DNA from 2 places in the Stenotrophomonas sp. 109824_Sma genome. Region 1 is predicted to be linked to the other one. Evidence: predicted binding sites of a transcription regulator. Region 1 holds the regulator's gene; the other holds the start of a gene.
What was found. The regulator FliA, encoded in region 1, starts transcription of late flagellar genes. The targets are predictions, from matches to a motif close to TAAAGTTTNNCNNNCNNNGGCCGATAA.
Positions count from the first base shown of each region.

Region 2: ACZK1G_RS19985 (methyl-accepting chemotaxis protein) is a predicted target of FliA. The motif match lies at 9,653-9,679, and genes of this name have one in related genera.

Region 1 is NZ_CM151078.1:2,202,923-2,217,627, forward strand. Features, by position in the region: gene ACZK1G_RS10435 (methyl-accepting chemotaxis protein) at 1-2,163, opposite strand, end outside; gene ACZK1G_RS10440 (chemotaxis protein CheA) at 2,546-4,534, opposite strand; gene ACZK1G_RS10445 (response regulator) at 4,580-4,945, opposite strand; gene ACZK1G_RS10450 (STAS domain-containing protein) at 4,942-5,250, opposite strand; gene ACZK1G_RS10455 (chemotaxis protein CheW) at 5,485-6,720, opposite strand; gene ACZK1G_RS10460 (ParA family protein) at 6,717-7,499, opposite strand; gene motD (flagellar motor protein MotD) at 7,504-8,520, opposite strand; gene ACZK1G_RS10470 (flagellar motor protein) at 8,522-9,262, opposite strand; gene ACZK1G_RS10475 (chemotaxis protein CheA) at 9,353-11,197, opposite strand; gene ACZK1G_RS10480 (protein phosphatase CheZ) at 11,200-11,805, opposite strand; gene cheY (chemotaxis response regulator CheY) at 11,805-12,197, opposite strand; gene ACZK1G_RS10490 (RNA polymerase sigma factor FliA) at 12,255-12,998, opposite strand; gene ACZK1G_RS10495 (MinD/ParA family ATP-binding protein) at 12,995-13,882, opposite strand; gene flhF (flagellar biosynthesis GTPase FlhF) at 13,869-14,705, opposite strand, start outside.
Region 2 is NZ_CM151078.1:4,255,577-4,270,281, forward strand. Features, by position in the region: gene ACZK1G_RS19960 (endonuclease) at 1-639, shown strand, start outside; gene cutA (divalent-cation tolerance protein CutA) at 708-1,046, shown strand; gene ACZK1G_RS19970 (protein-disulfide reductase DsbD family protein) at 1,043-3,424, shown strand; gene ACZK1G_RS19975 (TlpA family protein disulfide reductase) at 3,421-3,984, shown strand; gene ACZK1G_RS19980 (PepSY domain-containing protein) at 4,518-7,040, shown strand; gene ACZK1G_RS19985 (methyl-accepting chemotaxis protein) at 7,087-9,624, opposite strand; gene ACZK1G_RS19990 (arylamine N-acetyltransferase family protein) at 9,827-10,669, shown strand; gene ACZK1G_RS19995 (VOC family protein) at 10,734-11,105, opposite strand; gene ACZK1G_RS20000 (transporter substrate-binding domain-containing protein) at 11,188-11,904, shown strand; gene ACZK1G_RS20005 (LysR substrate-binding domain-containing protein) at 11,939-12,838, opposite strand; gene ACZK1G_RS20010 (hypothetical protein) at 12,937-13,080, shown strand; gene ACZK1G_RS20015 (GIY-YIG nuclease family protein) at 13,088-13,654, opposite strand; gene ACZK1G_RS20020 (alkaline phosphatase) at 13,697-14,705, opposite strand, start outside.

The sequences.
Region 1 (14,705 bases):
AGGTGCGGCGGCCGCGACCTGGCGCGGTACCGGTGCTGCCAGCGGGCGTGCGGGAATGGCTGTCGTGCCCTGCGATGCGAGCCGGAAGCGGGCCACGGCTTCACCCAGCTGTACCGCCTGGTCTTCCATCGCACGTGCCGCAGCCGTGGCTTCTTCCACCAGGGCGGCGTTCTGCTGGGTGGTCTCGTCCATCTGCACCACGGTCTGGTTGACCTGCTCGATGCCCGCCGACTGCTCCTGCGAGGCCGCGGAGATCTCGGCCATGATGTCGGTCACGCGCTGCACCGAGGCGACGATCTCGCCCATGGTGCTGCCGGCCTGGTGGACCAGGCTGGAGCCTTCGGCGACCTTGCCGACCGAGTCGTCGATCAGGCCCTTGATCTCCTTGGCGGCGGCGGCCGAACGCTGGGCGAGGGTACGCACTTCACTGGCGACCACGGCGAAGCCACGGCCCTGTTCACCGGCACGGGCGGCTTCCACGGCGGCATTCAGCGCCAGGATGTTGGTCTGGAACGCAATGCCGTCGATGACGCTGATGATCTCGGCGATCTTCTTCGACGAGGCTTCGATGGCCGACATGGTGGTGACCACCTGGCCGACCACATCGCCGCCCTGCGAGGCGACGCCATGCGCGCCGATGGCGAGCTGGTTGGCCTGGCGGGCATGCTCGGCGTTCTGGCGCACGGTGGAGGTCAGTTCCTCCATCGAGGCAGCGGTTTCCTCCAGGTTGGCAGCCTGCTGCTCGGTACGGCGCGACAGGTCGCTGTTGCCGGAGGCGATCTCGCCGGCAGCCAGCGTGATGCTGGAGGCGCTGGCCTGGATCTGGCCGACGATCTGGGTCAGCTGCGCGACGGTGGTGTTGGCGTCGTCACGCATGCGTGCGAACACGCCGTTGAACTGGCCTTCCATGCGCGCGGTCAGGTCGCCAGCGGCGATCGACTGCAGCAGCTGCGAGAGCTGGCCGAGATTGCCGTCGGCCACCTGCATCATGGTGTTGAGGTGCTCGATCATCAGCTTGAAGTCGTGCTGGAAACGCTGTGCGTCGCCGCGCTGGCTGAAGTCACCGGCCGCGGCCGCTGCGGCCAGCTGCTGGATCTGCGAGTTGATCGCCAGCAGGCTGGCCTTGGCTGCATCCATCGATTCGTGCAGGATCGCACGGCTGCCGGGCAGGCGGCGGGCGTCCGGGGTGAGGTTGCCGATGGCGTACTGGTTGAGCACGTCGATGGCATCGCGGATGGCGTCCAGGTGCTCGAAGATCACCGTATTGATGCCGCCGGCCAGCTGGCCATAGACGCCCGGGAAATCCTCCGGAATGCGATGGCTGATGTCCGGGCCCGCGTGCATCTGTGCCATCAGCTGGGTCTGCTCACTGAAGCGGCGCAGCATTGCGGTCATTTCGGCGGTGGCGGCCAGCATCCTGCCGGCTTCGTCCTTGCTGGTGGCCTGGGTGCTGACGCTCAGGTCGCCACGGGCGACCGCCTGGATGGCGTGCACGGCCTTGCCCAACGGACCCGTCACGGCGCGTGAGATGACCGTGGCCAGCGCGGCGGCCACCAGCGACAGCAGCACGATGCAGCCGATGATGGCGATCATGCTGGTGCGGTGGGTGGCGTTGGCGGCGGCGATCTTGCCGTCCATCAGGCCGGCGATGTGGGTGCCGAGGGTCTTCATCGCGGCGAACAGATCCCGACGCGCCGGGCGCGATTGTTCGTCGGAGATCTGCTGCGCCAGGGCACCATCACCGGCGGCCACGGCTTCGCGCATGGCCTTGTTGGCGGCGAAGTAGCGTTCCAGCTGCACGTTCGCGGCGCGATAGAGTTCACGCTCCTTGTCCAGCGCCGGCAGCGCCGAATAGGCGGCCAGCTCGTCATGCACGGCCTTGGCGGTGTCGTCCATGCGCTTGTTGTAGTCGGCCACCTTTTCCGGTTGGTCGAGCATGCTCAGCAGGGCCAGTTCGTAGGTACGGAACTCGCCCAGCTGCGAACGCGCTTCGCCCAGGTGCTGGACCGAGGGAATATCGTTGCCGGCCATTTCGCGGAGCTGGCTGTTGGCTTCGCTCAGGCGCAGCAGGGCGAAAGCGCCGAGGACCAGGGTCATCAGCGTGGTAAGTGTGAACCCCACGGCCAGCTTGCGGGCGATGGGCAGATCTTGGAACCACTTCATGCGGGGTGCTCCAGGTGGGCAGGGTGCCGGCGGCGGTGCGCCGGCTGGGGTGGTTGCATCGCGAACGGTGGTGCCCGGTGGGGTTCGGTGACGGCCGTCATTGCGGAATAACGGCGCGTTCCGGGCGGACTTTATGGACGCAGATCACATTCGGTTGCGTAGGGATGACGGCGCGAAAGTGCCGCAGTGGCGGGGCTTTCGCTTGCGTGGCGTGGTTGCGCACGAAACCATCGCGATGACGGAGTTCACAAAATGCGGGGCGCTGTGGATTGGGGTCAGATCCCTTTCCGCAGGAAAGGGATCTGACCCCCTTGGCAGAGCGCGCACAAACAAAAACCGCCGCCCCGAAGGGCGGCGGTCCAGTGCACGCCTGCAGCGTGGATCAGGCGGCCTGCGGCATCCGCAGCGAACGCACCAGTCCGCCGATGTCGACGATCAGCGCGACGCGGCCGTCGCCGAGGATGGTGGCACCGGACACCCCGCCGATGCGGCGGTAGTTGTTCTCGATGTTCTTCACCACCACCTGCTGCTGGCCGACCAGTTCGTCCACTTCCAGTGCGATCTTCTGGCCATCGCCTTCGACCACCACCACCAGCGATTCGCTGCCCGGCGCACGGTTGCCGTAGCCGTAGTACTCGCTCAGCGACAGGATCGGCAGGTACTCGCCACGCACGCGCAGTACGCGGCCTTCGCCGGCCATGCTGCGGATGTCCTCGGCCTGTGGCTGCAGCGCCTCAAGCACATAGGCCAGCGGCAGGATCAGGGTTTCACCGGCCACCGCCACGGTCATGCCATCGAGGATGGCCAGGGTCAGCGGCAGGCGGATCAGCGTGCGGGTACCGGCGCCGAGGCTGCTTTCGATCTGCACCTCGCCTCCCAGTGCCTGGATGTTGCGGCGGACCACGTCCATACCGACGCCACGTCCTGACAGGTCGGTAACCGCATCGGCAGTGGAGAAGCCCGGCTGGAAGATCAGGTCCCAGACCTGCGAATCGGTCGGGTTGTCCGGCACGGCCAGGCCGCGTTCGTGGGCCTTGGCCAGGATCTTGGTGCGGTCCAGGCCGCGACCGTCGTCGCTGACTTCGATGACGATGTGGCCACCCTGATGCGAGGCTGCCAGGGTGATCGTGCCGGTTTCGTCCTTGCCCGCACCGCGACGCACGTCGGGCATTTCCAGGCCGTGGTCGATCGAGTTGCGCACCAGGTGCACCAGCGGATCGGCGATCTTCTCGATCAGGCCCTTGTCCAGTTCGGTGCCTTCGCCGACGGTGCGCAGGCGCACCTGCTTGCCGAGGCGGCTGGACAGGTCGCGGACCAGGCGCGGGAAGCGCCGGAACACCGCATCGACCGGCAGCATGCGCACGCCGATCACCGCTTCCTGCAGGTCGCGGGTGTTGCGTTCAAGCTGGTCCAGGCCGGCGAACAGGCTCTCGGCGTGGACCGGGTCCAGCGCGTGCGAGACCTGCTTGAGCATGGCCTGGGTGATGACCAGCTCGCCAACCAGGTTGATCAGCGCATCGACCTTGTCGACGCTGACGCGGATCGATGTTTCCGCTTCCTGGCTGGCGCTACCGCTGGCGGCAGGCGCGGCAGGTGCCGACGGCGCCGCTGCCGCCGGAGCGGGAGCGGCCGCGGCCGGTGCCTGGGTCGCCAGGCTCGGCGGCGCGGCCGGACGGATGTCCAGTTCGCAGTCGTCCAGCACCCAGGCGAAGGTGTCTTCGATCTTGCTGCGCGGCACCTTGCCGACCAGGCCCAGGTCCCACGCCAGGTGGGCTTCGAGCGGATCGAGCTGGGCGAAGCCCGGCAGGCGGTCCATGCGCGCGGCGACCTGCAGCGAACCCAGGTGCTCAAGCTCGCGGATGATGCGCAGCGGGTCGTTGCCGCTCATGAACAGTGACGGCGCCGGGGTGAAGCCGATCTGCCAGGCTTCCGGCGTATCGTCCACCTTGGCTGCAGCGGCCGCCGGGGCGCTCGCTGCGGCCTGGCCGGAAAGAACCGCTTCCAGGCGCGCCTTTACCGCAGCGACTGCGGCGGGGTCGGCGGCCTGGCCGTGTTCGGCTTCGCGCAGCAGGGCGCGCAGCACGTCCACCGAGGACAGCATGGCGTCGACGGCGTGGCCTTCCAGTGCCCGCTTGCCGGCGCGCAGCTCATCGAGCAGCGTCTCCAGCACGTGGGTCAGGCCGGCGATCGCGTCGAAGCCGAAGGTGCCGGCGCCGCCCTTGATCGAGTGGGCAGCGCGGAACACCGAATTGATGATCTCCGCGTCCTGCTGCCCCGATTCCAGGGCCAGCAGGCCAGCCTCCATCGCGTCGAGGCCTTCGCGGCTCTCCTCGAAGAAGGTGGCGTGGAAGCGTTGCAGGTCCATGCTCATGGCAGTGGTGGTCCGGAAGCGAAGAGGGGGAGCGGTGCCGGGCGATCAGCCCAGCACTTTCTGCACGGTGGCGACCAGCTGTTCGGGATTGAACGGCTTGACCAGCCAGCCGGTGGCACCGGCGGCCTTGCCTTCGGACTTCTTGTCGGCGGCCGATTCGGTGGTCAGCATCAGCAGCGGGGTGAACTTGTAGTCCGGCAGCTGGCGCAGCTCGCGGATCAGCGCGATGCCATCCATGTTCGGCATGTTGACGTCGGTGACCACCGCATTGAAGCGTTGGCCCTTGGCACGACCGAGCGCGACCGCGCCGTCTTCAGCTTCTTCGACGGCAAAACCGGCCGAGGTGAGGGCGAAGGACACCATCTGGCGCATCGACGCCGAATCGTCCACCACCAAGATACGTGCGCTCATGCAGCGTTCTCCACAGATTTCAGGTTGTCATGGGTTACGTCCAGGCCCAGGGCCTGGGTGACGCCCAGCAGGCGCGCGGCGTCACGGAAGGTTGCGGTGCAACCGTGGAAGCCGGTGCCCAGGCCTGCCTCGCGGCGGGCCTGCACGAACGCACACAGCACCTGCACGGCGGCCGTGTGGATGCGGGCGACCTGGCTGGCATCCAGGGTCAGCTCGCCTTCCTGCTCCACCAGTGGGGCGAGGCGGTTCTTGAGCTCGGTAGTGCTCTCGATGCCGAGATCCCCACCCAGTTCGACAGTGCTCATCGTTGCTCCGGACAAACGGTTCCGTGATCCATAACGGCACCCCGGTGGGGTTCTTTAGGGGAATCGACGCGGTGCGTCGATGCGGTGCTTTTCGGGTCGCCCTTGAAAAGGGGACGGAGGGGATTAAGTCGCAAACGGCCGCGCCGCTCTGCGATTGCCAGTAGCAACAGCGACCGCGCAAACCGCCGAGCCAGTTGCGACTTAATCCCCTCCGTCCCCTTTTTTCGTTGCGGCTCAGCTCAGCAGCCGGGTGGCGTCGAGCAGGATCATCGGGCGCTGGCTGACCCGGGCCACGCCTCGGAACAGGTCGTTGGAGATCTGGCAGATGCGTGCGGTATCCGGCGGCTCGATCTGCGAATCGGTGAGGTTGGCGACATCCTCCACTGCCGATACGCGCAGGCCGATGGTCTCGCCATCTTCTTCCAGCACCACGATGCGGGTCTGGGCGTCGTCCTCGGCGGCGGCCGCGCCCAGGTGCAGGCCCAGGTCCATCACCGGGACCACCTGGCCGCGCAGGTTCATGATGCCCAGCATGGCTGCAGCGGTGCCGCGCAGCGGCAGCAGCGGCACCGGCAGCACGACCTCCTGGACCTTCAGCAGTTCCAGGGCATAGGCCTGGGTGCCGCAGCGCAGGCGCAGCCAGCGCGAGGTGCGTTCGCCGGCACGACGGTTCTGCGGATGCGGGCTGCGGGCCGGTTGGTGGGCCTGCGCCTGCAGCTCCTGCCAGGTGCCGGGGCGGTTGCCTGCGGGTGCATCGATGGCGACGCGCGGCGGCGGTGTGGCGGCAGCGCGTGCGGCCGGTGGTGCCACTGGCGCTGCGACCACGGCGGGTGGTGGCGTGGGCACGTCTTCGCCACCGGCGGCCGCCTCGAAGGCGGCCTGCAGGCCGGGGCTGTCGGTGTGGGCGAGACGATGGCTGTCCGCCGGGTCGGTCTCGTAGATCACTTCGTCCGGAAGATCGTCCCAGGTGGGTTCCGGGCCGCTTTTCGCAGCGGTCGCAGCGGGTGCCGGCGCGGTTTCGTGGATGACTTCGTCGGGCAGGTCATCCCAGGTCGGCTCGCGTTCGGCGGCCGCGATGCTGGCCGGTGCGGCGGCGGCCTCGAAGGCCGCCTCCAGTGCAGTCTCATCCGCGGCCGGGGCCGCGACGACGGCATCCGTTTCGTAGATCACTTCGGTCGGCAGATCGTCCCAGGTAGGTTCGCGTTCTGCATCGATCACGCTGACGGGCGCGGAGGCGGCATCGAAAGCGGCTTCCAGTGCGGCGTTGTCCACGGCAGGGGCAGCGGCAACGGTCTCGGTTTCGTAGATCACTTCGGCCGGCAGGTCATCCCAGGTCGGCTCGCGTTCGGCGACCGCTTCGATCGCCGGACCTGGCCCGGCGCTGGCGGGCGACAGCACGGCAGGCGGCGCGACAATTGCGTCGCCCAGCAGTTCGTCCAGGTAGTCGTCGAGGATGCCGGTGCTGTTCATGCGGCCTGCTCCAAGGCGCGGGCGTCCTCGCCGAGGATCCAGTTCAAGGCGCGGCGGTAGGCGGCCAGGCCACGGCCGGGGTAGTCCTCGCCGACGCTCGGCAGGGTCAGGCCTGCCGCGTTGCTGATGCGGGTGTCGATCGGAATCGCGTCTTCCCACACGCGGCTGCCATGACGGTCCTGCATGGTGCGCAGCGACTCGTTGCCGGCGCGGGTGCGTCGGTCGAACAGGGTCGGCAGGATCGAGATCGGCAGCGGCCGGCGACGCGAACGCTCGACCATCTCACCGGTGCGGACCATGCCATCCAGGCCGTGCAGGGCCAGCGGCTCGGCCTGGGTCGGAATGATCAGGCGATCGGCGGCAGCCAGGGCGTTGATCATCAGCAGGCCGAGGGTCGGTGCGCAGTCCAGCAGGATGTAGTCGTGCTGGCCCTGGTGTCGCGCAAGCGCGTTCTGCAGGGCCAGGCCGAGGCCGGGTTGATTGGCGCTGCGGCGTTCCAGTGTCGCCAGCGCCGACTGTGCGCAGACGTAGTCCAGGCCATGGATGTTGCTGGCATGGCACAGGCTGGCAAGGTCGGCGGGCGGTGCGCCGAACAGTTCCAGCACGCCGGCCGGCGGCGGATCCACCGGCACGCCGAAGGCGCGGCTGAGCGAGGCATGCGGATCGAGGTCGATCAGCAGCACGCGATGGCCGAGCGCGGCCAGGCCACGGCCGAGGGCGAGGGTGGTGGTGGTCTTGCCGACTCCGCCCTTCTGGTTGGCGACTGCCCAGATGCGCATCGGATTACTCCTTCATTGCCGGGGGGACGGCGGCGCCGACGCGGCTGCCAGCCGGCACCGGCGGCAACGTCACCGGTGCGATGGGGGAGGTGGGGGCGCTGGCCGGCGTTGCTGCGGCCTGTTCGGTGGCGGTGCTGTCGGTGGCGCCGGTGGCCGCGTTCAGGCGTTGGCCCAGCGGATCCACCGAGTGCGAGGTGTCGGCCAGGATGATGACCATGACCCGGCGGTTGCGGTTGCGGCCCTGCGCGCTGTCATTCTCTTCGCGGGGGCGGAACTGGCCGTAGCCGACCATCGCCAGCCGCGACGGCTGCACGCCCTGGTCGGCGAACAGGTGCACCACGCTGGCGGCGCGTCCGGCCGACAGCTCCCAGTTGGACGGGAAGGTGGCAGTGGCGATCGGCACGTTGTCGGTGTGGCCTTCCACGCGCACGCTGTTGGGTACGTCGCGCAGCACCTCGGCCAGGCTGGCCAGGGTCTGCCGCGCGTGCACGTCCAGCGCGGCCGAGCCGGTCGGGAACAGGATGTCGCTGTTGATCTCGACTTCGATCCACAGTTCCGTGCGGCGCACGCTGATCATGCCGCGGTCGATCAGCGGCGCCAGCGCGGCGGTCAGGCGGTCGGCGATGGTGTTGAGCTGGCGCTCGGCGCGCGCGATCTGTTCCTGGTTGTGCACCGAAACCGGCATGCGCATCTGCGAGGCCATCGACGGCAGCAGCGTCGGGTCGTGCGAGGGCGCCGGTGCGGACGGGCCGACCTTGGTGCCGGACTTGATCACCGACGGGCTGTCCCAGCCGCCGCCCTGCACCTGCTTGTTGCCGACCTGCACCGGATTGATCGTGCGCGGCGCGCCACCGAAGGCATCGGTGAGCGCGTCGGCCATGATCCGGTACTTGCCCTCGTTGACCGAGGAAATCGCGTACATGACCACGAAGAAGGCGAGCAGCAGCGTCATCAGGTCGGCATAGGGGATCGCCCATGCTTCGTGGTTGGCGTGCTCTTCGTGGTGCTTGCGGCGGGCCATGTCAGTGCAGGAAGCCGGAGAGGTTGGTTTCGATGTTGCGCGGGTTCTCGCCCTGGGCGATCGAGATCAGGCCTTCGATGACCATCTCGCGGTCGCGCGTGTTGTGCGAGATCACACTCTTGAGCTTGGCCGAGATCGGCAGGAACAGCAGGTTGGCCGAGGCGATGCCGTAGATCGTTGCGGTGAACGCGGCGGCGATGCCGTGGCCGAGCTTGCTGGGGTCGGCCAGGTTCTTCATCACCGCGATCAGGCCGAGCACGGCACCGATGATGCCGAGCGTCGGTGCGTAGATGCCCATCGCTTCGAACACTTTGGCGCCGGCCTGGTCCTGGTGTTCCTGGCTGCCCAGTTCGATTTCCAGCATGTGCCGCATCGATTCGGGCTCGACGCCGTCCACCAGCAGCTGCAGGCCCTTGCGCAGGAACGGGTCCTGCTGCGCTTCCACCTGCGATTCCAGGCCCAGCAGGCCCTGGCGGCGGGCGATGTTGCTCCACTCGACGATCTGCTGGATCAGCTCGCGGCGATCGCTGTGCGGCGGGCGCACGACCCAGCGCACGATCTTGAACGCATGCTTGAACACCGCCGGCGAGGTATGCAGCAGGATCGCGGCCACGGTGCCGACGATGACGATCACGAACGCCGCAGGCGACCACAGGGACGCCAGGCCGGCGCCCTTGAGGATGCTGCCGCCGACCAGCGAGGCCAGGGCGAGAAAGAGTCCAATGAGGCTGAGTCTATCCATGGATCCGGTATCGGCTTGTATGAATGGGACTTGAGACACCGGTACGGGCTACTGGTGCGACTTCACAGTTTTACGGGTTCAGCAAGCGGGTCAGTCGTGCGGGCTGCGCAGGCCATCGACATCCAGGATCAGCGCCATGCGACCATCCCCGATCAAGGTTGCACCGGCGTAACCGCGCAGGCCGCGCAGGGCTTTCGGTAGTGGCTTGATGACCACTTCCTCGCGCCCGCGCACCTGGTCCACGACCAGGCCGAAGCGCGCTTCGCCGGCCTGCAGCACCACGATGGTCAGCAGGGTCGACGCGGCGGGCGTCACATCCAGCCACTGGCGCAGATCGACCAGTGGCAGCGTGTGCGAACGGCGGTCGAGCACGGCGCGGCCATCGAACCAGCCCAGCGAGGTGCGCGGCGCGTGCAGCACTTCCATCACGCGCGCCAGCGGCAGCGCATAGACGTCCTCGCCGGCCTGCACCAGCAGGGTCGGCAGGATCGCCAGGGTGAGCGGCACGCGGATCAGGAAGCGGCTGCCGCGGCCCAGCTCCGACTGGATCTGGATCTGGCCACTCAGTTCGCGGATGCGCGACTGCACCACGTCCATGCCAACGCCGCGGCCGGAAATATCCGTGACCTGCTGCTTGGTCGAGAAGCCGGGCAGGAACACCAGGTGCAGGCACTCCTCGCTGCTCAGGCGGGCGGCGGCCTCCGGATCGATCAGGCCCTTCTCGCGTGCCTTCGCGCGCAGCTTTTCCGGGTCGATGCCGGCGCCATCGTCCTGCACCTCGATGCTGACGTAGTCACCTTCCTGTTGCGCCGACAACCGCACATGGCCCATCCGCGGCTTGCCCTGTGCTTCGCGCAGGTCGGGCATTTCCACGCCATGGTCGATGGCGTTGCGGACCAGGTGCACCAGCGGGTCGGCCAGCGCTTCGACCAGGTTGCGATCGAGCTCGGTCTCGGCGCCGATCAGCTCCAGGTCCACTTCCTTCTTCAGAGAGCGGGCGACGTCGCGGGCGACCTTGGGGAAGCGCGAGAATACCTTGCCCACCGGCTGCATGCGGGTACGCATCACCGCCGACTGCAGGCGCGCGGTGGCGATGTCCAGGGTGGACACGGCGCGGTCCAGCTCCTCGTCGCGCAAGCGCGCACGCAGGGTCTTGAGCCGGTTGCGCGACAGCACCAGTTCGCCGATCAGGTTGACGATCGCGTCCAGGCGCTTGGTGTCCACGCGCACGGTGTGTTCGGCCTCGGCCAGCGGCTTGGCGGCGGGCTTGGCCGCCGGTGCCGGTGCGGCCGCCGGGCGCGGGGCGGCGATCGGTGCCGGTGCCGCCGCCGCCGCGGGCTTGGCGCCGGGTGCGGCGCCACCGTGCAGCTGGTCGAGCAGGGCTTCGAACTCGTCCTCGCTGATCAGCCCGTCGTCGGCCTTCTTTGCCGGCGCCACCGCAGTCGGTGCGTTGCCGCCGTGCAGCTGGTCGAGCAGGGCCTCGAACTCGTCGTCGGTGATCAGGTCGCTGCCTCCCGCAGCGGGCGCTGCTGCGGCGGCGGGTGCAGCCACGGCACCGCCATGCACGTCGAACTGGGCGATCAGGTCAGGCGGTGCATAGCCCGGCTCGGTGCCGGAAGACACGGCATCCAGCATCGACTGCAGGTAGTCCAGCGATTGCTGGGCGGCGTCGAAGTGATGGGCCTGCAGCACGGCCTGGCCGGCACGTGCAGCGCCCAACGCTTCCTCAGCGGCGTGGCACAGCTCGACCATGGCGGTGACACCGAGGAAACCGGCGCCGCCCTTGAGCGTGTGGTAGCCGCGGAACACCGCGTTGAGCTGTTCGGTGTCCTGCGGTGCCTGCTCCAGCGACACCAGCTGTTCGCCGAGGCGATCCAGGATTTCCTGTGCCTCGATGATGAAATCGGCAGTGATGTCGTCGGATACCGCGCTCATGCTTACAGCCCCAGATCCGACAACAGGTCGTCGGCGTCGTTCTGCGAGACCGCGTGGCGGTCCAGTCCTTTCAGTGCCGGCCCGGCCAGTTCCGGGTCGGTGCGATGCTGTTCCGGCGGCAGGCCGAGCGCGCCGAAGCCTTCGTGCACGCGGCGGACGATGCCCACTACGCGACGGATGATCTGCCCGGTCAGGTCCTGGTAGCTCTGCGTCAGGGCGATCTCGGTGAGGTTGTGGCGGATGCGCTCGAGCTGCGCGTCCTGGCCCGGCTGCAGGCCTTCGGCGCGCAGCTGTTCGGTCAGGCTGCGGCATTCCTCGGCCAGGTCCAGGGTACGGTGGGTGGCCTGTTCGGTCATCGCCACCACGTGGTCCAGGCGTGCGCAGGCATCGTCCAGTTCGCCGGCTTCGCTGGGCACGGTCGGCAGTTCACCCAGCGCCTGCCCCAGCTCGCGGGCGAGCCGCGAGAGGCCGCTCATCATCGGCTGCGTGCGCAGCGCGACCAGTCCGTCGATGCGTTGCCGCCACGCGGCTTCGTCACCGGACTCCAGTGCGTCCAGGGCCTCCTGCAGGCGCAGGGCGAGGGCGTTCTTGTCGACCGTGGTATCCATCAGGCGCTGGCCGCCAGGCGTTCGAAGATCTTGCCGAGCTTTTCTTCCAGCGTCTGCGCGGTGAACGGCTTGATGATGTAACCGTTCACGCCGTTCTGGGCCGCTTCAATGATCTGCTCGCGCTTGGCTTCGGCGGTGACCATCAGTACCGGCAGGGTCTTCAGCTTGGCATCGGCACGGATCGCCTTGAGCAGTTCGATGCCGGTCATCACCGGCATGTTCCAGTCGGTGACGACGAAATCGAACGGCTGGCTCTGCAGCAGCGACAGCGCGGCATGCCCGTCCTCGGCTTCGGCGGTGTTGGTGAAGCCCAGATCGCCCAGCAGGTTCTTGACGATTCGACGCATGGTCGAGAAGTCGTCGACGATCAGGATGCGCATGTTCTTGTTCAAAGCAGAGTTCCTTTGTTGTTCATTCCGGGCGGCCGGGGGCAGCCGCCTCGGGGATGTTCATTCTTCCAGGCCGGCGTCGACGGCCTCGAATATCTTCAGCCGGCCGCGCAGGCGCAGCACGGCCTGGCCGTGGATCTGGCAGACCCGCGATTCGCTCACGCCGAGCACCGCGCCGATCTCCTTCAGGTTCAGCTCCTGCTCGTAGTAGAGCGAGAGCACCAGTTGTTCGCGCTCGGGCAGGTGGCCGATGGCCTTGCCCAGCTCGCGGCCGAACTCGCCGCGCTCCAGCACCTGCTGCGGGGTCGGGCCACCCTGGGCGACGGTGTCCAGTTCGCCCTGGTCTTCGATGCGCGACTCCAGGCTCAGCACCTGGCCACGTGCGGCGTCTTCCATCAGCCGCAGGTATTCGGGCAGCGGCATCTCCATCGCGGCGGCCACTTCGGTGGCGCTGGCGGCACGGCCGGTGCTCTGTTCCAGGCGGCGGATGGTGGCGGCGGCATCGCGGGCACGGCGGTGCACCGAGCGCGGCACCCAGTCGCCACGGCGGATCTCGTCGATCATCGAGCCGCGGATGCGGATCGAGGCATAGGTCTCGAACGACGCGCCCTGGTCGGCGTCATAGCTGCGCGAGGCTTCGATCAGGCCCATCATGCCGGCTTGGATCAGATCATCGACTTCGACGCTGGCCGGCAGGCGCGCGGCCAGGTGGTGGGCGATGCGCCGCACCAGGTCCGAGTGCTGGGCGATGACCTCGTTGGCCGCCGAGCGCTGGACTTCCCTGTACTGGGCTGCGCCTTTCATGCGGCCACCCCGCGCTGCTTGAGAATGCGTTCGAGGAAGAACTCGACACCGCCACGCGGTTCGGTCGGTGCCTGCCAGCGTGCGGTGCGGCGCGCGATCTCGGTGATCGCCAGCGCCGAAGGGCTGGACGGATAGGCCTTCACCACCGGCTGCTGGCGCTGCACCGACAGGCGCAGCCAGTCATCCTGCGGCACGCAGCCCAGGTAGTTCAGCGAGACATCGGCGAGGAACTTCTCGCAGACGCGGGTCAGCTTCTCGTACAGCACGCGGCCCTCGTTCGGGTCACGCACCATGTTGGCCACCACCTGGATGCGGTCCACGCCACGTTCGCGCGACAGCACCTTGATCAGTGCGTAGGCGTCGGTGATTGAAGCCGGCTCATCGCAGACCACCACTACGGTGTCCTGCGCGGCCTGGCAGAAGGTCAGCACGCCGTCGGTGATGCCGGCGGCGGTATCGACCACCATGATGTCCAGCTCGCGTTCCAGTTCGGAGAACACGTTGACCAGGCCGACATGCTCGGCCGGGGCCAGTTCGGCCATGTGCCGGCGGCCCGATGCGGCCGGGACCACCAGCACGCCGTTCGGGCCTTCGACGATGACGTCGTCCAGGGAGCAGCGGCCGGCAACCAGGTCGGCCAGCGTAAAGGTGGGGTTCAGCCCCAGGATCACGTCGATGTTGGCCAGGCCGAGGTCGGCGTCCAGCAGCAGCGTGCGCTTGCCCATGCCGGCCAGCGCCACGGCCAGGTTGGCGGACACATTCGTCTTGCCCACGCCGCCCTTGCCGCCGGTCACGGCAATGGTGCGCACAGGGCCGAGCGGCTCGCTGCGGGTGGCCGACAGCGGGAAGGTCTTGGTCAGCTTGGCGTACTCACGCGACGGCATGGTTCAACTCCGGGTTGCAGGGCATATCGGCCGCTCGGCGCAAATCTTCAAGGCGAAGTACAAGATTGGCTGCACTGGCCCGGTGCAGGTCCTCCGGCACGTCCTGGCCATCGGTCACCCAGGTGATCGGCAGGGCGTGGTCCACGGCCACCGACAGGGCGTTGCCGAAGCGGCCGGTCTCGTCCAGCTTGCTCAGCACCAGCCCCTGCAGGTTGGCCGCACCGAAGCGGCGCACCACCTCGTCCATGTCGCCGAAGCTGGTGTTGGCCGGCAGCACCAGCAGGGTGCGGACCTGGCGGGCGGCGCGCAGCCACTGCAGCTGGGCGGCCAGGGCACGGTCGCGCGGGCCCAGGCCCGCGGTGTCGATCAGCACCAGCTTGTAGTCCTTCAGGCGTTCCAGCAGCTGGTCCAGGTCGGTGCCGCTGTTGGCCTCGTGCACGGCGATGCCGAGCTGGCGGCCGTAGCCATACAGCTGCTCACGGGCACCGATGCGGGTGGTGTCGGTGGTGACCAGGGCGACGTCGCGCGGTGCGTGCTTCTCGGCGAAGCGCGAGGCCAGCTTGGCGATGGTGGTGGTCTTGCCGGCGCCGGTCGGTCCGACCAGGGCGATCACACCACCTTCTTCCAGCGGGTCGACCGGAGCGATCGGCAGCTTGCGCGAGATCAGCCCCAGCATTAGGCCGCGGCCGCGGTGGGCCTCGGTCTCCAGCGGGATCTGCATGGCCACGTCGCGGGCCAGGCCGGCATCGAAGCCGTATTCGTCCATCAGGTCCAGCGCGGTGGCGCGCACCGGGCAGCCACGCAGGCGCTCGTCGGTGAAGCG
Region 2 (14,705 bases), 2.1 Mb from region 1:
AGCGGCAGTGGCCTGAAGTACAACCGCGAGCACACCTGGCCGAACTCGCTGGGCTTTGCCAGCACCACCGGCGACAAGGGCCTGCCGTACGCGCCGTACACCGACACCCACATGCTGTACCTGACCGACGCGCAGTGGAACGCCGACCGTGGCAACAAGCCGTTCGGCAAGTGCGACGCCAATTGCGGCGAGCGCGCCACCGAGGCCAACAACGGTCAGGGCGGCGGCAGCGGTGGCTATCCGGGCAACTCCAACTGGGTGCGCACGCCGGACGGCAACACCGGCACCTTCGAGGTGTGGGGCAAGCGCAAGGGCGACATGGCGCGTGCGGTGATGTACATGGCGATCCGCTACGAGGGCGGCAAGGATGCGGCCACCGGCCAGTCCGAGCCGGACCTGGAGCTGACCGACGACCGCAGCAAGATCGTCAAGACCAGCAGTTCGCCGGCCTACATGGGCCTGCTGTCGACCCTGATCGACTGGCACCTGTCCGATCCGCCGGATGATGCCGAGCGTGCGCGCAATGACGTGGTCTACAGCTTCCAGGGCAACCGCAATCCGTTCATCGACCACCCCGAGTGGGCAACCCCGGCCCTGTTCACCTCGGCCAAGCCGGCCACCTGCCAGCTGGCCAACTGACCGCGCAACGCAGCGGTCCACCGCCGCCGCCGGGCCCTGACCCGGCGGCGGCCCTATACTCGACGGTCATGTCGACCGTCGATCCCGTCCTGCTGCTGTTGACCACCTGCCCGGACCGGGCCAGTGCCGAGCGCATCGCGCACGCGCTGGTCGGCGAGCGCCTGGCGGCGTGCGTAACCCGCCTCGATGGCGCGCAGTCGACCTACCGCTGGCAGGGCGAGGTGACCACCGACGCCGAACTGCAGCTGCTGGTGAAAACCACCGCGAGCCGCGTCGATGACGCGATTGCCCGGATCGTCGCACTGCATCCGTATGAACTCCCGGAGTGCATCGCGGTCGAAACCCGGGCCGGCCTGCCGGCGTATCTGGACTGGATCCGGGCACAGACCCGGGAGGACACTGATTGAAGACTCTGTTTGCGCGCGGCGCCGCCTTGTGCGCCCTGTTGTGGCTCTCGCTGCCGGCCTTCGCGCTGGATGAGAAGGACCTGCTGCCGGTGGACCAGGCGTTCGCGCTGACCGCCAGTGCCCCCGAACGGGGCCAGGTGCAACTGCAGTTCAAGATCGCACCGGGCTATTACCTGTATCGCCACCGCACCAGCGTCAAGGCCGACCCGGCCTTCAACGCCGGCGCGCTGCAGATGCCCAAGGGCGACAGGCACCACGACGATTTCTTCGGCGAGGTCGAGACCTATCGCGAGCGCCTGCAGGCCACCCTGCCCGGCACGCCGACCGACGCCGCCGGCACCATCAGCCTGGAAGTGCGTTACCAGGGCTGCGCCGATGCCGGTGTCTGCTACCCGCCGCAGAAGCGCGTGGTGCAGGTCACCCTGCCGGGCGCCGGTGCGGCGTCCGCGCCGCCTGCCGCGCGTACGGGTGCGGCCAGCCCGTTCAACAACCCGCTGGCCGGTGCCGGCAACAGCGGTGGCCTGCGCCTGCCGGGCGCGGCCAACAACAGCCAGGCCCTGCCGCTGCCGTCGGAACAGGCGTTCGGCTTCGATGCCATCGCCAGTGACGGCAACACCCTGCTGCTGCGCTTCAGCCCAGCGCCCGGCTATTACCTGTATCGCGACCGCACCTCGCTGAAGCTGGAAGGCAGCGCCGGCGTGCTGGCCGACAAGCCGCGCTGGCCAGCCGCGCAATCGCATCGCGACGAGCACTTCGGCGATGTCTCGGTCTACTTCAACCAGGTGGAAGTGCCGCTGCCGCTGCGCCGCACTGTCACTGATGCGGTCGACAGCACCCTGGTGGTGACCTTCCAGGGCTGCCAGACCGATGGCATCTGCTACCCGCCGATGACCCGCCGGGTGAAGCTGTCGATTCCGGCGGGCAAGCTCTCCGCCAGCACTGACCAGGCGCCAGCACGCAACGAGGTGATCAGCCCGCTGCGCGCCGCCGGCGCGCCACGTGAATCCGCCAACGGCGCACCGCTGCGCCTGCTGCCGACCGTGCCCAACGACGGCAGCGCCGCTCCCGCCGCCAGCGGCAGTGAGGGCGCACGCAATGAGTTCGCCGCCGACGCGCGCGATGGCAACGCCCTGCGCACGCGGCCACCGGTGACCACGCCGAATCCGGACCGCTCGTTCGTCTGGGTGCTGCTGCTGGCGCTGGCCGGCGGCCTGGTGCTGAACCTGATGCCCTGCGTGCTGCCGATCCTGTCGCTGAAGGTGCTGAGCCTGGCGCAGAGTGGCGAAAGCCCCGAGCGTGCGCGCAGCCATGCCCTCTGGTACACGCTGGGCGTGCTGGTCGCCTTCGCGGTGATCGGTGCGCTGATGGTGGGCCTGCGCGCGATCGGCAACGCCGTCGGCATCGGCTTCCAGCTGCAGCACCCGGGCGTGGTGGCGGCGCTGGCGTACATCATGTTCGCGGTGGGCCTGAGCCTGTCGGGCGTGTTCACCCTCGGCGGTGGCATCGGCAACCTCGGCCAGTCGCTGGCCAGCCGCAGCGGCCCGGCCGGTGATTTCTTCACCGGTGCGCTGGCCTGCCTGGTCGGCAGCGCCTGTGTCGGCCCGTTCATGGGCGGGGCGATTGCCTATGCCTTCATTGCCCCGCCGCTGAAGGCGATGACCGTGTTCCTGTTCCTCGGCCTGGGCCTGGCGCTGCCGTTCCTGCTGATCGGCTTCGTGCCGGCGCTGGCACGCCGCCTGCCCAAGCCCGGCCCGTGGATGGAAACGCTCAAGCACGTGCTGGCCTTCCCGATGTATGCCACCGCGCTGTGGCTGCTGTGGGTACTGGGCAAGCAGCGCGGCGTGGACGGCATGGCGCTGGTGCTGGGCGGCCTGCTGCTGTTCGCCTTCGGCCTGTGGCTGTTTGAACGCAACCGCTGGACTGGCTCGCGCGCGGTGACACTGCTCGGCGTGTTGCTGGCGATTGGTGCGCTGGTTCCTGCCTGGGGCGTGACCCAGCTGGCACCGCCGGCACGGGCCGCACAGGCGGCCAGCGAGAACGTGGTCGAGTATTCGCCGCAGTTGCTGGACCGCCTGCGCGCCGACAACCGCGTGGTGTTCGTCAACATGACCGCCGACTGGTGCGTGAGCTGCAAGGCCAATGAACGCGCCGTGCTGTCGCGGCCGGAGTTCAAGGAACTGCTCAAGCGCACCAACGCGGTGTACATGCGCGGTGACTACACCAATGTCGACCCGCAGATCACCACGTTCCTGGAAGAGCACAAGGCCGTGGGCGTGCCGCTGTACGTGGTGTATGGCCCCGGCGCGCCGCCGACCGTGCTGCCGACCCTGTTGACCCAGGCGGTGGTCGAGGAAGCGCTGCTGCGCACCGCACGATGAAGTGGCAACGGCCAGCGCTGCTGTGGACAGCGGTGCTGGCCGCCGGCCTCGGCCTGTGGGCCGGGCATCGATTGTCACCTGGCCCGTCTGCACCGGCCGCGCCAGCGACGGCTTCCACGGCGACGGCCGTGACGCCCCCGCTGCAGGTGGGTGATCCCTTGCCGGCGCTGACGCTGCCGGACCTGGCGGGACAGCCGCTGGACCTGCGCGCTCGCTTCGCCGGCCGCCCGCTGCTGATCAACGTCTGGGCCAGCTGGTGTGCGCCCTGTGTGGAAGAGATGCCCGAACTGGCGCGCTTCGCCGATGCCCAGGGCGACAACGGCGTGCAGGTGCTGGGCATTGCGCTCGATACCCCGGACGACGTGCGCGCTTTCCTGCTGCGGGTGCCGGTGGACTACCCGATCGTGGTCGAGACGCCGGGGCCACGCGATGCCAGCGTGCAGTTGGGCAATATGCAGGGCCTGCTGCCCTACAGCGCGCTGTTCGATGCACAGGGGCGGCTGGTGAAGGCGAAGCTGGGGCCGTTCGAGCACGGTGAGATCGACGGCTGGGTGAAGTGAGGGTCCGGCAGGGTTGCACCCTGCACCTGCAGAGGCCTTCAAGCCACGGCAACAGCCAAAGCCAAAGCCAATGCGGCTCCGGATTGCTGATGGCCTGGCGGGGCGGTGTGGCTGGGCAGGACACGCCGTAAACCCATCCATGGGGGCTCGATGGCGCCATCCATGGCGCCAACGGTCCTGACCACCCACACCGCCCCGCCTCTGACAGACTCCCGCAGCTGTTGGTAGGTGTCGACCTTGGTCGACACATCTGTCAGATATCGAAATAAATCCGGGGTCAGATCCGTTTTCCTGCGGAAAACGGATCTGACCCCACTGCCGTTCCACCAGATCGCGGAAATCTGTCCATGGTGGAGTGGCAACCTGCTGTTGCTGTTGCCGGCCAGCGGCCGGCCACTACCGCAGGTGCCGGGCGCCGCCCGGCCGATCCCTCCGCTTGACCGCAGGCAGGGCGCCACGGAGAATTCCGCGACTAATTCTCATTTGCTGTTGCGCAGGATGCGGGCGGCAGCCTCCCGGGCCCCTCTCCTTCGATGTTCAAGAACGTCCTGTTCCAACTGCATTGGCTGCTGGGCATCACCGCCGGTGCCGTCCTGGCCGTGATGGGCCTCAGCGGCGCCGTGCTGTCCTTCGAGGACGAGCTGCTGCGCGCGGCCAATCCCGGCTTCGCCGAAATCGCCGAGCACCATGCGGACGGCCAGCATCCCCTTGCACTCAGTGAACTGGTGCCGTTGCTGCAGGCCGGCAGCGAGCGGCCCCTGCAACGCCTGCGCGTGGACGCCACGGGACAGCGGCCGTCGGTTGCGCGATTTGCCGGCGGCAAGGACCACTGGGTGTACTTCGATCCGTACAGCGGCGAGCGCTTCAGCGCCCTGCGCGGGCAGGCGTTCTTCGACTTCGTCGAAGACCTGCATCGCCACCTCGCCGCCGGTGAGCGCGGCAAGTGGATCACCGGCAGCTGTGCGATCGCGCTGCTGTTCTTCACCCTGTCCGGTCTTTACCTGCGCTGGCCACGGCGCTGGTGGCACTGGCGCAGCTGGCTGGCGGTGGAGTGGACGCGCAGCGGCCGTGGCTTCCTGTGGAGCCTGCACTCGGTGATCGGCACCTGGGTGCTGCTGATCTACCTGATGAGTGCACTGACCGGCCTGTGGTGGTCGTTCGACTGGTACCGCAACGCGGCCAACACGCTGCTGGGTGTGGCGCCGGCGGCAAAGCACAAGGTGGCCGCCGACGCGGCACTGGACCTGGATCGCATCGAGGCCACGCTGTACGCACTGCCCGGCGTGCGCACCGGCTTCATCGACCTGCGTCTGCCGGAGAAGCCGGGGCAGGCGCTGAACGTGCGGGTGATGGCCGGCGATCCGTCGCAGCGCGGCGGCCACCACGATCGTGCGCATGACCTGCTGCAGCTCGATCCGGCCAGCGGCGCGATTCTCGATGCCCGTCCGTACGCACGCCAGGGTGCGGGCGGGCAGCTGGCCACCAGCGTGTTCGCGCTGCATTCGGGCAGCTACTTCGGTGTGCCCGGGCGGGTGGTGGTGATGCTCAGCAGCCTGGGCATGAGCCTGTTCTTCATCACCGGCTGGATGCTGTATCTGGACCGCCGCCGCAGCCAACGTGCGGCGCGAGGGCTGCGCCGGTCGCTGCCGACAACGACCACCGATGGCGGTGGTTCGCCATGGCTGGTGGTGCATGCCAGCCAGAGCGGACTGGGCGAACAACTGGCGTGGCGTGCGGCCGCGCAGCTGCAGGCGTCCGGTCATGCGGTGCAGGTGCTGCCGCTGGCCCGCGTCGATGCCGCGAAGCTGCAGGCCACCTCCCAGGCATTGCTGGTGCTGAGCACGTTCGGCGATGGCGAGCCGCCGGATGCGGCGCGCCGCGCCGCGCGGCTGCTGCTCGCACAACGCCTGGACCTGTCGTGCCTGCAGTTCGGCCTGCTTGCGCTGGGCGACCGCCAGTACCCTCATTACTGCGGCTTCGGCCGCCAGTTCGATGGCTGGCTGATCGACAATGGCGCGCGTCCGCTGTTCGAGCGCATCGATGTCGATGCCGCTTCGGTGCCGGCGCTGCGCCAGTGGCAGCAGCAGCTGGGTGCGCTGACCGGCATCACCACCGATGACAGCATGCTGCCTGCGGCTACGCAGATGCATGAGTGGCGGCTGCTCGGCCGCGACCGCCTCAACCCGGGCAGCATCGGCGGAGCCATCTGGCGTATCCGTCTTGCCACACCGGCCGACATGCAGTGGCAGGCGGGTGACATCCTGCACATCGCGCCCCGCCACAACGCGCGGCATGCCGGTGCCGTGTTGAAGGCACATGGGCTGGACCCGCTGCAGCCACTACTGGTCGACGGCCATCCGCGCACGCTGCTGGCGCTGGCCAGCGAACGCGAGCTGCCCGAGGCCGATGCTGCGCTGGCGGTGCAGGATGCCTGCCTGTGGCTGGCCGGGCTGCCGCTGCTGCCCAGCCGCGAGTATTCGGTCGCCTCCTGCACGGATGATGGCGTGGTGGAGCTGGTGGTGCGGCTGGTGCATGACGCCTCCGGTCGAGCCGGGCTGGGCTCGGGCTGGCTGTCGTTGCATGCGCCGATCGGTGCCAGCATCGTTGCCCGTGTGCACCGCAATCCTGGATTCCATCGTGTCAGTGGCGCCCCGATGGTGCTGATCGGCAACGGCACCGGCATCGCCGGGCTGCGCAGCCTGTTGCGCGAAGCCGCCCACGCAGGCGAGCACGGGCACTGGCTGCTGTTCGGTGAGCGCCAGCGCGCACACGACTTCCTGTTCGCCGACGAGATCGAGGCCTGGCAGGTCGCCGGCCATCTTGCACGGGTGGACCTGGCGTTCTCGCGCGATGGCGAGGGTAGTTACGTGCAGGATTACCTGCGGGCGGCCACCGATGCGCTGCGCGGGTGGATGCAGCGCGGTGCGGTGATCCATGTCTGCGGCTCGCTGCAGGGCATGGCCGAAGGCGTGGACCAGGTGCTGCGTACCGCGCTGGGTGATGAAGTGGTGGAAACGCTGCTGGAAAACGGGCGCTACCGCCGCGACGTGTATTGAGCCACAAGGGTGGTGCCGGCCAGCGGCCGGCACTACCGGGGCAGCTTCAGGCCGCCGCACGCGCCTGCGGTATCGACTGCAGACGGAACGCGCCCACTGCTTCGGCCAGGGCATGTACCTGCGCCTGCATCTGCGCAGTCGAGGCACCGGCCTCTTCCACCAGGCTGGCGTTGCGCTGGGTGCTGGCTTCCATCTGCACGATGGTCTGGTTCACCTGGGCGATGCCGGCATGCTGGTCCTGCGACGCACTGCGGATGCCAGCCAGCAGGTCGGCCAGCTGCTGCACGCTGCCGACGATCTCGCCCATCGTGGTGCCGGCCTGCTCGGCCTGCCGGTTGCCCTGCCCGACGCGCGCCACCGAATCCTCGATCAGGCCCTTGATCTGCTTGGCCGCCTCGGCACTGCGCTGCGCCAGCAGGCGTACTTCGGCAGCCACCACGGCGAAGCTGCGGCCCTGCTCGCCGGCGCGCGCCGCTTCCACCGCCGCGTTGAGCGCAAGGATGTTGGTCTGGAAGGCGATGCCATCAATCAGCTGGGTGATGTCACCGATCCGCCGTGACGCTTCACTGATGCCATGCATGGTTGCCACCACCTGGCCAACAGCCTCACCGCCGCGCTGCGCCACTGCTGCCGCGCCCTGCACCAGGGCATCGGCGCGACCGGCGGCATCGGCGTTGCGGCCAACGGTGTCGGTCAGCTCATGCATCGACGCTGCGGTCTCTTCCAGGTTGGCGGCCTGTTGCTCGGTGCGCTGCGACAGATCGTGATGACCGGCAACGATCTCACCGACACCGGTATCGAGGCTGGACGTGGCCTGCTGGATGCGGGTGACGATGCGGCCCAGCTGCGCGACGGTGGCATTGGCATCGTCCCGCATGCGCGCGAACACGCCCTGCAGGTCCCCCTCCATGCGCACGCTGAGGTCGCCGCGGGCCAGTGCAGCGAGCAGTGCCTGCAGGTCACCGAGGTTGGTTTCAAAGGTGGCCAGCAGGCGATTGATGCTGGTCGACAACGTGCGCACGAAGCCCTGCTTGCCCTCCAGCGCGATACGGCCATGCAGGTCACCGTGTGCCGCCGCATCGACCAGGGCAGCCACTTCGGTTTCCAGCAGCGTCTCCAGCGCACGACTGCGCCATTCCACCGCTACGCCGAGGAACTGCCCTTCGTCGATGATGGGGTTGGCAATCAGCTGGTAGCGCACACCGACATGACCGATCTCGCGCTCCTCGCGCTGACGCACGCCGGCCAGGCTGGCCAACGCCGGATGCAGGCGCACTGCATCGCTGCCCACCAGGTCTTCGAGCTGGCGTTCGAGTTGCTGCAGCAGTGCCGGATTGACGTAGGCCACCTGGCCCTCGGCATCGATCACCATCAGCCCGGTCTGCGCGCTGTCCAGCGCCTGGCGCACGCGGGTATTGCCGCGCGCACCGGCACGCTCGGTCTCGATGCGCGCACGCAGGCGCTGCTGCATGTCGACCAGGCGCTGTGCCAGCTGTCCGATCTCGTCGTTGGCGTTGTACACGCGCAGGGTGGTATCCAGGCGGTCGTCGGCGATATCGCTGGCGAAACGCAGGGTGTCCTGGATCGGCTGGCGCACCGCACGCAGCACCAGCACCAGGCTGGTGATCAACACGCCGGCGACCAGCAGCAGGGTCACTGCGAACAGCACGCTCATGGTGCGCGTGCCGGCCTGCTGGCGCGCCTGTGCCTCGGCCAGCACCGCCATCTGGGCCTGCTGGAAGGCGGCCAGCGCCGGCGCCACGCCTGCGGCGGTATCCAGCAACGATTGCGCCTCCACATCCAGGCCAACGCGGGCGGCGGTATAGCCCAGCAACGCGACCTGATAGGCCTCCATGCCGTTGCGAAGGGCATCCTGCGCATCGGTCGGCAGGCCCACCAGCGCGAGATCGAACGGCAGTTTCTCTTCGCTCGCACGGTCGGCATGGGTGGAATCGCCATCGAGCAGCAGCAGCGCCTCCTGTCGGCGCATCTTCTGCAGGGACAACGCCAACGAAGGCCGCTGCAGCGCATCCACCTGCGCCTGCAGGGTGTCGGCGGCCTGCTGCAGCTGCGCGGCGAGGCCGGCATCGCCACGACCCATCTCATCGACGCGTTCGAACAGGGCGGCCACACCCTGCGAGAATGCACCGGCAGCTTCGGTCAGCGCCTGCAGCGCCTTGCGCCGGCCGGCATCCATCGGCATCGCGCGCAGCGCCTGAAGATCGGCCTGCAGCGCCTTCTGCGTCGCCAGCAGCTGCGCGCGGTCGGCATCGTCGAAACTGCGTGCATACTGGGTCTGCAGACGACGCGCCTCGGCCACCCGTGTCGCCAGGCTCGCGGCCAGATCGCTGCCGTGCTGGTAGCTGGCCTGGCTGCGTGCCGCCTGCGTGCTGGCATGGCCGGTCCAGGCGTAGACCGCAGCGATCGCGATCAGGCCCAGGCCACAGACCCACAGGGTCGCCTTGAGCTTGTTGGCTACGCTGAGCCGGTGCGGCTGCAGCCACAGCAGCAGGCCGGGGGACGCCGAGCGCAGCGCGGCAAGCCGCATGCGCAGGGACCGGAGGTGGGGGGCAACGGCCGACATGACAGACTCCAGGCGGAAGGACGCACCTGTATCGGCTGGAAATGGAGCAACTTTAGGGCGTTCTTGGTGCAGTTCCACCGATTGCTGGCGGACGCGGCCTTTGTACCCGGCACAGGCGACGGGGGGATGACACCCGCGCAGTGCTTGACCTCAACCCCGGTTGGGGGAGCACAGTGGACCTCCCTCCCCGCCCGGTGCCCCCATGACGACGCTCGATGTCCCCCGCTACCTGCAACGCCTGCAGCTGGATGCACCGCCACCGCTGACGCTGGCGGGCCTGACGCTGCTGCAGCAGCGCCACAACGCACTGCTGCCGTTCGAAACCCTCAGCTGCCTGCTGCGCGATGCAGTGCCGATCGACCTGGACAGCGTGCAGCGCAAGCTGCTCGACGACCACCGTGGCGGCTACTGCTTCGAACTCAATGGCGGCCTGCTGGCGCTGCTGCAGGCGCTGGGCTTCGATGCGCAGCCGTTGAGCGCGCGCGTGCTGCTGGCCGCCCAGGACGGCGAACTGACCGCACGGACCCACCTGCTGCTGCGCGTGCAGGTGGACGGCGATGACTGGCTGGTGGATGCCGGTTTCGGCAGCCTGACCCCGACCGTGCCGCTGCGCCTGCGTGATCCACAGCCGCAGGCCACGCCTCACGAGCGCTTCCTGCTGCAGCGCCTGCCCGGCGAGGGGGATTTCGTGCTGTCCGCCGAGTCCAGCGATGGCTGGCGGGCGATGTATCGCTTCGACCTGCACGCGCCGGCACCGATCGACAACGTGGTGGGCAACTGGTACGTGTGCACCCATCCCGATTCCAGTTTCCCCGGCCAGCTGCGCGCGTCACTGACCGGGCCGGACTGGCGACGCACCATCGGCAGCGGCAACTACACCGAGTACCGCCCTGGCCAGGCACCGGACAAGCGCCCGCTGCATGATGTTGGCGACGTGCGCGAAGTGTTGCAGCAACGCTTCGGCATGCAGTTGCCGGACGATCCACGGCTGGATCCGGCGATCAACGACTGGCTGCAGCGCTCGCGTGCCGCGACCCACGTGTAGCGTCGAGCCATGCTCGACTGCTGTTGGCGGCGCGGGGAACGCGTCAGTCGAGCATCGCTCGACGCTACAGAACCGCGCGCGCCTGCAATGCGATCCGGTTGCCTTCGCTGTCGCGGATCTCGGCCACGCGCCAGTCGCCGGCATCGGCCGGGCCGAAGCGCAGCTCGGCCCCTGCCTGCAGCGCACGCTCGAGGCTGGCATCCAGGTCATCGACGCCGATATAGATGCGCGCGCCCTGTTCGGAGGGCCGGTAGTCCGCACCCTGCACCAGCGACATGCTGGCGCCGGCGGCCTCATCGGCAAACGGCAGGTACGCCATCCTGCAGTCATGCAGCAGGATCGGTTCGTCCACCGCCACCTGCAGCCATTGCTGGTAGAACGTGATGGCCCGGACCAGGTCAGTGACCGGTATCTCAACGTGCAGGATGGGGTTCATCGCCGCAGGATAACCGGATACTGACACGGCCTTGCAGGGCGGCACTGGCATGCTGGGGCGCCCTTTCCCCGCGGAGTCCTGCATGTCCCTGGCCGATCATCGTAGTGCGCTGGCACCGCTGGGCTACCTGCGCGTGGCCATCAACCTGGGCAACCCGGTGCTGGCACAGGGCGATGCGCGCTCCCCGCGCGGGCCGTCGCTGGAACTGGCCACGGCATTGGCGCAGCGCATGGGCGTGCAGGCACGCTTCACCTGCCACGACTCAGCGGCCTCGGTGGTCGCTGCGGCCAGCGAGGATGCCTGGGACCTGGCCTTCCTGGCCATCGATCCGGCGCGTGCCGACCGCATCGCCTTCAGTGCCGCCTATGTGGAGATCGAAGGCACCTACCTGGTGCGCGAGGACAGCCCTGCGCAGCAGGTGGCCGACCTGGACCGCGATGGCCTGCGCATCGCGGTCGGTCGTGGCGCGGCCTACGACCTGTTCCTCAGCCGCGAACTGCGCCACGCCAAGATCGAGCGGGCCGAGACGTCGGCGGCGGCGATCACCCTGTTCGAGCAGCAGCGCCTGGATGCCGCCGCCGGCGTGCGCCAACCGTTGGCGGCATGGGCACAGGCCCATCCCGGCCACCGCGTACTGGCCGACCGCTTCACCGCGATCCAGCAGGCGGTCGCGGCGCCGGCCTCGCGCCCGGCCGATGCATTGCAGGCGCTGTTCGAGGACGTGGAGGCGATCAAGGCAGGCTCGTTGCTGGGCGAAGCCTTCGCCCGTGCCGGGCAGGCGGTTACGTTGGTACGGTGAATGCCGCGCACACGCAGTCGAGCATGGCCCAACGCTAAAGATGTGCGTCTGCCATGTGCCGCACGTGCTCGGCGGCCTGCGCATGCAGCCAGTCGCGGAACGCGAGGAAGCCACGATGGCGGGCCGAGCGCTGCGGGTAGACCAGCCAATGCGGCCAGGCGGTTTTCAGTCGCAGGCTGGACAGCGCCACCAGTTGGCCGGAATCCAGCAGCAGGCGCGCCCGCGTCACCCGTCCCAGCGCCACGCCTACCCCGTCCAGCGCCGCGCGGTGGTGCGCCTCCGAATCATCCAGCACCGCCACGAAGCGCGGCGGCGGGTTCTGTCCACTCAGCGCGAACCAGGCGCCCCACGCTCCATCGGGATCCCCCAACAGCGGCCACTGGTTCAGCGGCACGCGGTCGATCCCTCCCATGCGTTCGATCAGCGCCGGGCTGGCCATCGGCAGCAGCCACTCGTCGAACAGCGGCTCCACCACCAGGCCCGGCCACTGCCCGCTGCCCAGCCGCAGCGCGGCATCGAACTGGCGCTGCCGCTCGAAATCAACCAGGCGCTCACTTGACTGCAGGTTGATCTCGATCTGCGGGTGCTCGGCCACGAAGTGCCCCAGCCGCGGCACCAGCCACGCCGACGCCATCGACGGTACCGCGCTGATCGTCAGCACGTGCTCGGCGCGTGCGGCATAGGGCTGGAAGGCCTCGTTGATCGCATCCAGATGCGGGCCGACCTGGTCGAGCAGGCGCTGCCCCTCCAGCGTGAGGGTGACGCCACGCGGCTGGCGGACCAGCAACGGCTGCCCCAGCCGCTCTTCCAGCTGGCGCATCTGATGGCTGAGCGCACTGACGGTCAGGTTCATCGACGCCGCCGCGCGCGACAGGTTGCCGAGCCGGGCGGCAGCCACGAAACCCTGCAGGGCATGAAGGGGCGGACGGGACATAAGGCTTGAATTCCTCTCAAGGCATGCTTGCGGAAATGTCGCTTTTTGCCCTTCCATGCTGCCCGTATCGTGCAATCCACTCAAGTGGAGGCACGCTCATGAACATCTACGGCAGCCTGTTGTTCCTGCACGGCCACGTGGCCAGCGCCGAGCTGGCACGGCAGCTTGCCAGCCCGTCCACACCTGCCCCGCAGTGCCCGCGGCAACCGGCTGCGCCGGTTCAGCCGCCGCGAGCCCGTTGAGCGCCCCTCAGCCTGCATACCAGCGCTGGACGTGTTCAGGCAGCCACGGGGTCGGATCGATATCCAATGCCCGACAACCGTCGAGGGTGTCACGCAGCACGCCCTCGCCGGGGCCACCGGGCATCCGCAGGCCCTCCTCTTCCGGAAGCTGCACCGCAGCCCAGTCGTGCAGCCGATCCAGGCGCAGGCGCAGGGCGGCCCGCAGCCACGCCTTCAATGGATAACAGCGATAGCCTTGTTCGCCCAACGCGGCAATCGCAAGCGACAAAGCCTGGTTGGCACCACGTACCCATTCGGTGCGCCCCCCAGCCTTGTCCTGGACCGTCATCGGCGCCGGCGCGCGGTGCGCCTTGAACGGCGAACGCAGCTGCAGTTCCAGATCTCTTGCATCGCGCTCGCTTTCCGCTTCCACCAGTGCACCGGCGTCGAGATCGAAGAACTCGAACCAACGCCGGTGCAATGCGCTGATGCGTCCGAGCGGATCACGCGAGAAACCGATCTTCGCGTAGTCTTCCCACGCACAGGGGAAGACGTAGGCGAAGACACGACCGTCGATGCGGATATCCGACTGCATGTGCGCAGGCTGCCTCGACGACAGCCCGGGTGCAACCGGGCGTTACCGTGGACGCTGCAGTGCCTCCTGCACCGCCGCAGCCACGTCGGTGTTGTCGATGTAGCTGCCGTCATTCCAGCGCACGTGCTGGCGGTAACCGGCATCGACGCCCCGTACGCGCTTTCCAAGCAGCTCCGCACCTGCGCCCTTGGCCCACAGCGGCACCAGCGCATTGGAGTGGTTGCCGGTGGGCCGGAAGCTCATCCCCGGCATGCGTCCACGGCCGTTGTTGCGTACCGGCGCGAAGGCAACGTTCTGTGCATCCGGGCCCATCGGCATGCTGTTGTCATGGTCAGTGGTGACGATCAGCAGGTTGCGCTCCCAACCGCCGTTGCGCTCGATCCATTCAACCACTGCTGCCACTGCGTCGTTGAACTCCACGGTTTCCTCGATCAGGCGGCCGTACTGCGGCTGGTCGCTGCATTGGCCGTAGTGCCATTCGGTGCCGCAGGCGCTGGTGTGCGCGGCCCAGTCGGTGGCACCGCCTTCCACCATCAGGAACAGGCCCTTGGCCGAACGCTGCTGCAGGAACCGCAGCGCGCCACGCGTCATGGTCGCAAGATCGGGCACGCTGTCGATCTTCCTCACACCGGAAGGCGTGGCCGCATCCTTGTCCAGCACCTGCAGCTGGCGCGCCTGCTGGAGCGTATTGGCCACGCGCGGCACGCCGATCAGCGGCCGGTCGGCCGGCAACCGACCCTGCGCCAATGCAGTGAACTCTTCCTTGCTGCGGATCAGGCGCCACGGCCCCGCCGGATTGCCGGCAATGGTGCTGCCCGCTTCCAGCTGCTGCCAATCCTGCGGGGAGACCCATTCCCACGGGTTCGCGCAGCCCTCGGCCTTCGCCGAGCCGGCCCCCTCGTCACAGGCGTGACCATCAACGCTGTAGCCGGGACCGCCGGTGCCCATCACCAGGTCCATGTGGCCCTGCGCCAGCATCTGGTGCGCAATCGCGTGATAGTTGTTGCGCGATTCGTTCTGCGCCGCGAACGCCGCCGGCGTTGCATGCGCG